Regions from separate parts of the Burkholderia sp. MSMB0856 genome, predicted to be linked through region 2. Evidence: riboswitches for the same ligand, from Rfam matches in the RefSeq annotation. Region 2 holds a riboswitch; the other holds the start of a gene.
The links. A riboswitch is a leader RNA that binds a small molecule or an ion and turns the genes downstream of it on or off. The one in region 2 is predicted to bind cobalamin.
Positions count from the first base shown of each region.

Region 1 (4,393 bases), on a different replicon from region 2:
ACCGCGTTTCCGATGCTGACCGTCGCGCTGAAAATCGTCGGCGGTGCGTTCCTCGTATGGCTGGCCTGGTCCATCGCGCGGCAGGCGCCGGCCGCGTCGGCTGCGGTGCAGGACGTGCCGCGCACGACCGTGCTGCGCGATTTCCTGACGACCTTCGGCCTCACGCTGTCGAACCCGATGACGATCCTGTCTTTCGTCGGGATCTTCGCGGCGCTCGGCCCGCTGGCGGGCACGCATGCCGGCACGATGGGGCCGACCGTGGCGTCGATGGTCGCGGGCGTGTTCCTCGGATCCGCGACGTGGTGGCTGTGCTTGAGCAGCGCGACCGCCGCGTTGCGCACGAAGATGCCGCTCACGTTCATGCACGGGCTGTCGCGCGTGTCGGCCGTCGTGATCGCGGTGTTCGGCGCGATCCAGTTGATCGCGGGCATGCGCGGCGTCGTCTGGTCATGACGCAAGCCGCGGCACCGGCACACCGCGCGCGCGGTCAGAACGTGTAGCTGACCTTGCCGAACGCGGTGCGGCCGAGCGTGTTGTAGCCGTACGCGGTCATGTACTGACGGTCGAACAGGTTCGACAGCGTCGCCGACACCGTCAGGTGCGAATTGATCCTGTACGACGCGCGCAGGTTCACGGTCAGGTACGACGGCAGATACGTCGTGTTGGCCGGGTCGTCGAACGTCGTGCCGCCGTAGTTCAGCGACGCGCCCGTGCTCAGTGCGTGCAGGTTGAATTCGTCCCACGTGTGGTCGACGTTGACGCTGACCGTCTGGCGCGGCCGGCGGTTGAGCCAGCTGTCGTTGGTTTCGTCCTGGGGATTCAGGAAACCGACCGCGACGCTCACCGGCGTATAACGGCCGATCGTGCCCTTGTACGACAGGTCGATGCCGCGAATATGCGAGCGACCGATGTTCATCGGCGAGCGCGTCGCGGGGTTGTAGGCAACCAGGTTGTTGATGCGCGTGTCGTAGATCGCGGCGCTGAACGTGCCGTACGCCGTGTTCGCATCGAGCGCGGCCTCGACCGAATCGCTGCGTTCCGGGTTCAGGTCCGGGTTGCCGTAGCCCGGGTAGTACAGATCGTTGAACGAGGGCAGGCGGAACGCGTTGCCGTACGACACGCGGGCCGTATAGACCGGCGTGATGGCCCACGACAGCGCGGCGTTGCCGGTGTTCACGGCCTTGCCGGCGATGATCTCGTGCCGCCCCGCGACGAACATCGTCACGCTGCCGAGCGTCGCCGACTGATGCAGCGAGAACGCGGAGTCGTTGCGCGTGGGCACGCCGTCCGGCACGTCGACCGGCAGGAAGGCCTGTTCGCGCGTGAAGTCGTACGCGACCTTCGTCTCGCCCGACAGCGGCAGGCCGAACAGCCGGAAGCCGTGTTCCTGATGGGTCAGCGACGTCGACGAACTGATGCGCTGCGAGTTGATCTGGTCGGTTGGAATGGTCGGGTCGCTCGCATACAGGAACTGGCGGTCGTTCGCATAACCGAACGACTGGTCGAACTGCGTGTCGGGCGTGATGTCGAGATGGAACGCGATGCCGGTCGTCAGCTGATGATCGAGCTCGCGATTCGCAAAGCCGGCGTTGTCATAGGACAGGTCGGAACGGTGATACAGCGCGAACGTCGAGATCGACCAGTTGTCGCGCGCGTAGCCGAGTCGCGCATCGAGGTCCTGCGCGTGATACGGATTGCGGCCGGCCTCGTGCCCGTATGCGAACGGCCGCGTTGCGTCGATGCCGGCCGTGTTGTAGTCGTGCAGGCCGAGCGTGTAGGTGAGGCCGCCGAGCGCGGCGAGCGGCCCCGTCGACGGCACGGTGCCCGACGTGCGCACCTGCGTGTCGAAGGTCTTGTTCGAGCCGCCGCCGAACGACACGGTCGTCTGGTTCGGCTGGCCTGCGGCGCGGCGCGTGAACAGTTGCACGACGCCGCCCATCGCGTTCGCGCCGAACGATGCGGCGGCCGGCCCCGAGATCACCTCGACGCGTTCGAACGCGTCGGTCGGCAGGTCGGCCCACGGCGCGATGCCGGTCGTCGGCGAGCCGATCCGGATGCCGTCGATGAACACCGCGACCTGGTTGGCGGACGAGCCGCGGATGCTTACGGACGCCGACGAGCCGGGGCCGCCGTTCTGCGAGACGGTCACGCCCGGCAGCGTCGCGAGCGCCTGCGTGATGCTCGGGTCGCTCGGCGACAGCCGATCGAGATCGGCGCGCGTGAGCACCTGCGTCGTCGCATAGCGCTGGTCGAACGATTCGGGCAGGTGCCGCGTGTCGGTCACGCTGATCGTCGGCAGGTCGGCGGCTGCGGCGGGTTGGGGCGGCTGCGGGAGCGCCGTGTCGCCGGCGGCCTGGGCGATCGGGGCGAACAGCGCCGTGGCGGCGGACGTGGCGAGAAGGTGGCGAAGATTCATGAGGCAATGAGCGTGATCGTGTTGCAGGTACGACGAGCGTAAGCGGGTGGCGGTGCGTACCGCCCGGGTTCGTATTGGTCTATCGCGAGACCGGACGGCATGGGCGGTCGTCGCGCGGATCGAACGACGCGGCACGGCACACGCGTGCGGACACGCCGCGCCCTTGGCTGGCGCGACGGCACGACGCTTCCGGCGAGGAAGCGGAGGCGGAAAGACTGGACATCTGAAGGGTCCTGAGGTCGGGCCGTCCATGCAACGGGGGCGACCGCCAAAGGCGGTGCCTGGCGCTCCGGGACACCCCGCCCGGCGCGGCTGCTTGGACCTCGGGTCGATGGCAGGTCTCCTGGCTCGCGGGTCGCTATTCGCACCGGCCTTCCCGGTTTCCCAGTGGCTTGGAGTAGTGCGGATTCGCCGCTCACAGTTGCGGGGGCAGCCGCAGATTCGAGGCGCTGCCTCTCCTGCGTTCCCTTTTGATCCCGTCTCCGGGAACCATCAGCGCGCAAGCGTAATGGCGAGCGCTCCGGCGCGTCAATTGGCGAAGCGCGCGGGGATGCGAAAAAACGTCAGTGCTCGCCGGATTCTTTTCCAAATCCTCGCTTGCGAGACATGAGGACCCCTTTACTTTACATCTGAGGAAAGGGCGCACTGGCCGCGCGGCAATTGCGGCGGAACCGGCTCGGCGCGACGCCCGTCCATCGCACGAACGCCCGCCGGAATGCTTCCTCGCCGCCGAACCCGAGATGCGCGGCGATCCGCGCGACCGGCCAATCGGACTCGCGCAGGCAGCGTCGCGCGACGTCGGCGAGACACTGCTCGCGCAACGCGTGATAGCCGCTGCCTTCGGCCGCCAGCCGCCGTCGCAACGTCGCCTCGCTGACGCCGAGCCATGTCGCCAGCGCCGCAAGCGCGGGCAGCGCCTGCTCGCGCGCGAGCGCCGCGTCGAGAAAGCCGCGCACCTGCTGCGCCCATGACACGACGGCCGGCGCCGCATCGATCAGACGAAACGGAAAATCGACGAGGAATGCGGCCAGTTCGCCCGGCTGGCGGATCACGCGGGCATCGAGCCGCGCGGCGTCGAATGCGAAGCCATAGGTTTTGCGGCCGACATCGACCGGCGCGTTGAACAGCCCGAGCAGCGGCATCGCGTCGTCGCGGCGCGGATGGCCGAGCCAGACTTCGTCCGGTCGAAGTGGCTGCCCGATCAGCCAGCCGAACAGCTGCAGATAGCAGAACAAGCCCGTCAGGTCGACGAGGCACGCGGCCGGGCTGCGCGTGCGGCGCAGCGAATCCATCCGGAACGTCGCGCGCCCGTCGCGCACCGCGAGCGACAGCGCGCCGGCGCGCGGCGTCAGCATCTCGCAGAATTCGGCCGCGCAGCGGATCGCGTCGGCGAGCGTCGCGCAACTGAGCAGGCAGCGGCACATCAGGTCGACTTCCTGCTTGCGCATCGGCGGATGGCCGTTGCCGCGCGCAACCTGCGCCTCGAGCCGCTCGATTGCGTCGCGGTACAGCGCGACGAAGCCGCTGGGCGTCGTCGACGCGACGTCGGCGGCCGGCGTCGTCAGTCGTTCCGCCGGCGGTGCGCCGCTACGCGTCAGCTCGTCCAGCAGGCGGGCGCCGAGGCCCGGCAGCATGCGGCCGCGTGCCGGCATTGCGCGCTGTTTCATCTCTCTCCCGATCTGAGCGTTACGACAGGGGCCGGTGAGCGGGCCGGTAGGGGTTCGCCGGCCGTCGCCACGCAAGAATGCTATCCACGCCGGCCGCTTCCGGCCTCGCCGGAACGGCGTAGGCGACCGGCATCGCATTACGCCGCGAACTTCTCGAGACGACCCGCGAATGATCCAGATCGTAGACGAAATCACCCTCGCGCCCGAGCGCATTCCCGACGTGCTGGCGCTGCTGCGCGACCGTTATTTGCCGGGCCACGCGGCGCGCGGACTGACGGCGGCCGGCCGCTGGGTGTCGCCGCCCGTCGCG
Region 1 covers NZ_CP013428.1:1,317,093-1,321,485, reverse strand. The annotation lists gene WS87_RS23425 (LysE family translocator) at 1-453, shown strand, start outside; gene WS87_RS23420 (TonB-dependent receptor domain-containing protein) at 488-2,416, opposite strand; cobalamin riboswitch at 2,733-2,925, opposite strand; gene WS87_RS23415 (helix-turn-helix transcriptional regulator) at 3,040-4,083, opposite strand; gene WS87_RS23410 (hypothetical protein) at 4,253-4,393, shown strand, end outside.
Region 1: it holds a riboswitch for cobalamin, as region 2 does, so the genes downstream of both, WS87_RS23420 (TonB-dependent receptor domain-containing protein) here and cobG (precorrin-3B synthase) in region 2, are expected to answer to the same signal.

Region 2 (4,393 bases):
TCCGCCGACGATGCCGAGGCGCGGGTTCATCGTCTTCAGCGCGAGCGCCTCGCCGCCCTCGACGCCGATCGTCACGTCGAAGCCGCCTGCGTAGCCGAATTCTGCAGCGAGCGCGTCGAGGTGCGTGGTCATCATCTGGCGCGGCACCGGATTGATCGCCGGTTCGCCGACCGGCAGCGTGAGTCCGGCGCGCGTGACGGTGCCGACACCCGGCCCCGCGTGAAAGCGCACGCCGGGCGCCGCCGCGAGCGCGACGCGCGCGAAGACCAGCGCGCCGTGCGTGACGTCCGGATCGTCGCCGGCATCCTTGATCGTGCCGGCTTCCGCGCCGTCGGCCGTCGTCCGGCAGAACGCCAGCCGCATCATCACGTGCTGCCCCTTCGGCAGCACGATCTCGACGGCGTCGACCGCGTGCCCCGCCAGCAGCAGGCGCGCGGCGGCGAGCGACGTCGCGGTCGCGCAGCTGCCGGTCGTGTAGCCGAAGCGCAGCGGCGCCGGTTGTTCGGGGGTTTCGTCGCGCATTACGCGGGGTCCGTGAGGTCCGTTGCCGTGACATCGGGTTTGCGCACGTCGTACAGCGTGACGGGCAACGGCTGCCGCCACGTGTCGAAGCGGCCGAGCGGCTCGGCGTGCGCGAGCGACACGCGCGTGAGCGTGCCGCCGTGCATCTCGCGCCACGCGGCGAGCGCGAGCTCGCCCTGCAGCGTGACCGCGTTCGCGACGAGCCGGCCGCCGGGCTTCAGCGCCGACCAGCACGCGTCGAGCACGCCGGGCGCGGTCGCGCCGCCGCCGATGAAGATCGCGTCGGGCGCGGCGAGCCCCGCGAGCGCAGCGGGCGCGCGCCCCGCGACGAGTTGCAGCCCCGGCACGCCGAGCGTGTCGCGGTTGTGCTCGATGAAGCGCTGGCGCTCCGCATGCGACTCGATCGCGATCGCCTGGCACGACGGATGCGCGCGCATCCATTCGATGCCGATCGAGCCGCTGCCCGCGCCGACGTCCCACAGCAATTCGCCGGGTGCGGGCGCGAGGCGTCCGAGCGTCAGCGCGCGCATGTCGCGCTTGGTGAGCTGGCCGTCGTGGCGGTACGCGTCGTCGGGCAGGCCGGGCGTGAGTGCGCGGCGCGGCGCATCGGGGCCGGCCTGGCAGTCGAGCGCGACAAGATTGAGCGCGGCGGTTTCGTCGATGTTCCAGTCTTGCGCGAGACCGTCGATGCGCCGTTCGAGCGGCCCGCCGAGATGTTCGAACACGCTGATGCGCGTCGGGCCGAAGCCGCGCGCAGCGAGTTCGGCGGCGACCGTGGCCGGCGTGCGGCCGTCGGCGCTCAGCACGAACAGGCGCCGGCCCGGCAGCAGATGGCGCGCGAGCGTCGCGAGCGGCCGGCCGACGAGCGACACCGCGCCGACGTCCTGCAATGCCCAGCCGAGCCGCGCGGCCGCCAGCGACAGCGACGACGGCGCGGGCAGCACGCGCCATTCGTCGGGGGATAGTTCGCGCGCGAGCGTCGCGCCGACGCCGAACAGCATCGGGTCGCCGCTCGCCAGCACGCAGACGGGCGAACCGCGTCGCGCGAGCAGGCCCGACAGGTCGAATGGCGACGGCCACGCGGCGCGCTCGGCCCGCAGCCGCGCGGGCAGCATGTCGAGGTGCCGCTTCGCGCCGACGACCCGCGACGCCTCGAGCAGCGCGCGCCGTGCGCTGCGCCCGAGCCCCGCGTAGCCGTCGTCGCCGATGCCCACTACCGTCAGCCACGCCGTCATGCACCCTTCCCCATCGTCCGGTTCCATCGAGTCGCCGCACGGCGCCGGTATGGCGCCGGTGCGGCCGTCCGCATTGCGAAAGTCGGCATGGTACCGTGTTCCACCGCGCGTTTCATCTGCCGGCCCGCCGACGCCGGGCCGCATTTCGCTTCGGCCACGATGCCCGCTCGGCGGTCGCGAAGCGCGGGGGAAATCGGGTATGCTACGGCCGTTCGTTCGCCGGTGCCCTTCGGGGCCGAAGAGGGAACACAGGGCGCGCACCGCGCCGCTGTGGCTGCCCCCGCAACTGTAGACAGCGAGCCGATCTCCCCCTCGTGCCACTGGTTTCACCGGGAAGGCCGGGAGCCGGCGCCGACCTGTCAGCCAGGAGACCTGCCGGCATGAAAGTGCGTGCGTGCCAGTCGGCGTCGGGCGGGGTGTACCGATGCGTTGGCCGCGGCGCGACACTGTCCCGGTATCCCGTTGAGTTCCGCCCCCGATTCCATTCCTGCATCGCCCGTCGTGCGCCCGTCGGCTTGCCCGGGGCTCGTGCGCGTCGTCGCGGCCGCCGACGGCGGGCTGTGCCGGATCAAGCTGCCGGGCGGCCGGCTCGACGCGCGGCAGGCGCGTGCGATCGCCGCGGCCTCGCGCGCCTGCGGCTCCGGCGCGATCGACGCGACCAATCGCGCGAATCTCCAGTTGCGCGGCATCCGCGACGGCGCGGCCGATACGCTGGCCGACGCGTTGCTCGATGCCGGCCTGGGCCCGCGCGCCGGCGATGCCGCCGACGACCGGGCCGCGCTCGCCGCGAGCGACGACGTCCGCAACCTGATGCTCAGCCCGCTCGCGGGGCGCGATCCCGACGCACTGCTCGACAGCCGCGCGCTCGCGCTGCCGTTGCTCGACATGCTGACGCACGAGCCGCGCCGTGGCGAGATGTCGCCGAAATTCTCGATCCAGCTCGACGGCGGCGAATCGGTCGCGGCGCTCGATCATCCGCACGACATCTGGCTCGCCGCGTGGCGTCGCGGCGACGGCGTAGTCCGCATCGCCGCGGGCCTGGCCGGCTGCCCGCCGGTCGCGCCCGGTGATCCGCCGGCCTGGTTCGACGTCGCGCCGGACCAGACCGTCGCGCTCGTTCGCGCACTGCTGCTCGCGTTCCTCGATCTCGCGCCGGCCGACATCACGCGGATGCGCGCGTTGCTCGCAACCGGCGGCGCATGCGCGTTGCGCGAGCGCGCGCAGCATTACGCGCCCTTCCCGCTCGAAGCCGATCCGGCACTGGCCGGCTGGCGGCGCAAGCACGCGGACGCCGCGCTGCGTTTCGGTGCACGGCCGTCGCGCGATGCGGATCGCTGCAGCGTCGGCGCGCAGTTCGTGCTCGGCCGGCTCGACGCAACGCAATTGGAACGGCTTGCGGCACTCGCCGACGCGGAAGGCGACGGCACGCTGTCGATGACCCCGTGGCAAGGCGTGTTCGTGCACGGCGTGCGGCACGAACGCACGCCGGCCGTGCTCGACGCGCTCGCGTCGCTCGGCCTCGTGTGCACGATGTCCGACCCGCTGGCGGCGCTGGTCGCGTGCACCGGCAGCGCGGGCTGCGCGAAGTCGCGTGCCGATACGAAACACGATGCGCTCGCGCTGGCCGCGCGCGTCGGCCATCCGGTCGACGTGCACCTGACCGGCTGCGAGCGCCACTGCGCGCTGCCGCACCCCGCGACGTCCACCCTCGTCGCGGTCGCGCCCGGCCGCTACGACCTTTACCGGCGCGACGCCGCCGCGGGCCTCGGCGCCCCGCTCGCGCGCCATCTGACGATTGACCAGGCCGCGGACCGACTCACGGACGCGCGGCACAGCCAGGACACCACCGATGCTTGACTACATTCGCGACGGGCAGGAAATCTACCGCCAGTCGTTCGCGACGATCCGCGCCGAGGCCGACCTGTCGCAGGTTCCGCCCGATCTCGAGAAGCTCGCGGTGCGCGTGATCCACGCGTGCGGGATGGTCGATGTCGCCTACGACCTGCGCTTCTCGGCCGGCGCCGGCACGGCGGGCCGCGCGGCGCTCGCGGCCGGCGCGCCGATCCTGTGCGACGCGCGGATGGTCGCCGAAGGCATCACGCGCGCGCGGCTGCCGGCCGGCAATCGCGTGATCTGCACGCTCGGCGAACCGGAAGTACCCGACCTGGCGCGGCATCTCGGCAACACGCGCTCGGCCGCGGCGCTCGAACTGTGGCGACCGCATCTGGCCGGCAGCGTCGTCGTGATCGGCAATGCGCCGACCGCGCTGTTCCACCTGCTCGACATGATCGACGCCGGCGCGCCGCGCCCCGCCTTGATCCTCGGCTTTCCGGTCGGCTTCATCGGCGCGGCCGAATCCAAGGCGGCACTCGACGCCGACAGCCGCGGCGTGCCGTACGTCGCGCTGCTCGGCCGGCGCGGCGGCAGCGCGATGGCCGCGGCCGCCGTCAACGCACTCGCGACGGAGGCAGAATGACGGCCCCGCGCGGACGCCTGTTCGGGGTCGGCGTCGGCCCCGGCGACCCCGAACTGATGACGATCAAGGCGCTGCGCGTGCTGCAGGCCGCGCCGGTGGTCGCGTATTTCGTCGCGAAGGGCAAGAAGGGCAATGCCTACGGGATCGTCGAGGCGCATCT
Region 2 covers NZ_CP013427.1:1,783,683-1,788,075, forward strand. The annotation lists gene WS87_RS09610 (cobalt-precorrin-5B (C(1))-methyltransferase) at 1-522, opposite strand, end outside; gene WS87_RS09615 (bifunctional cobalt-precorrin-7 (C(5))-methyltransferase/cobalt-precorrin-6B (C(15))-methyltransferase) at 522-1,757, opposite strand; cobalamin riboswitch at 1,961-2,151, shown strand; gene cobG (precorrin-3B synthase) at 2,259-3,614, shown strand; gene WS87_RS09625 (precorrin-8X methylmutase) at 3,607-4,233, shown strand; gene WS87_RS09630 (precorrin-2 C(20)-methyltransferase) at 4,230-4,393, shown strand, end outside.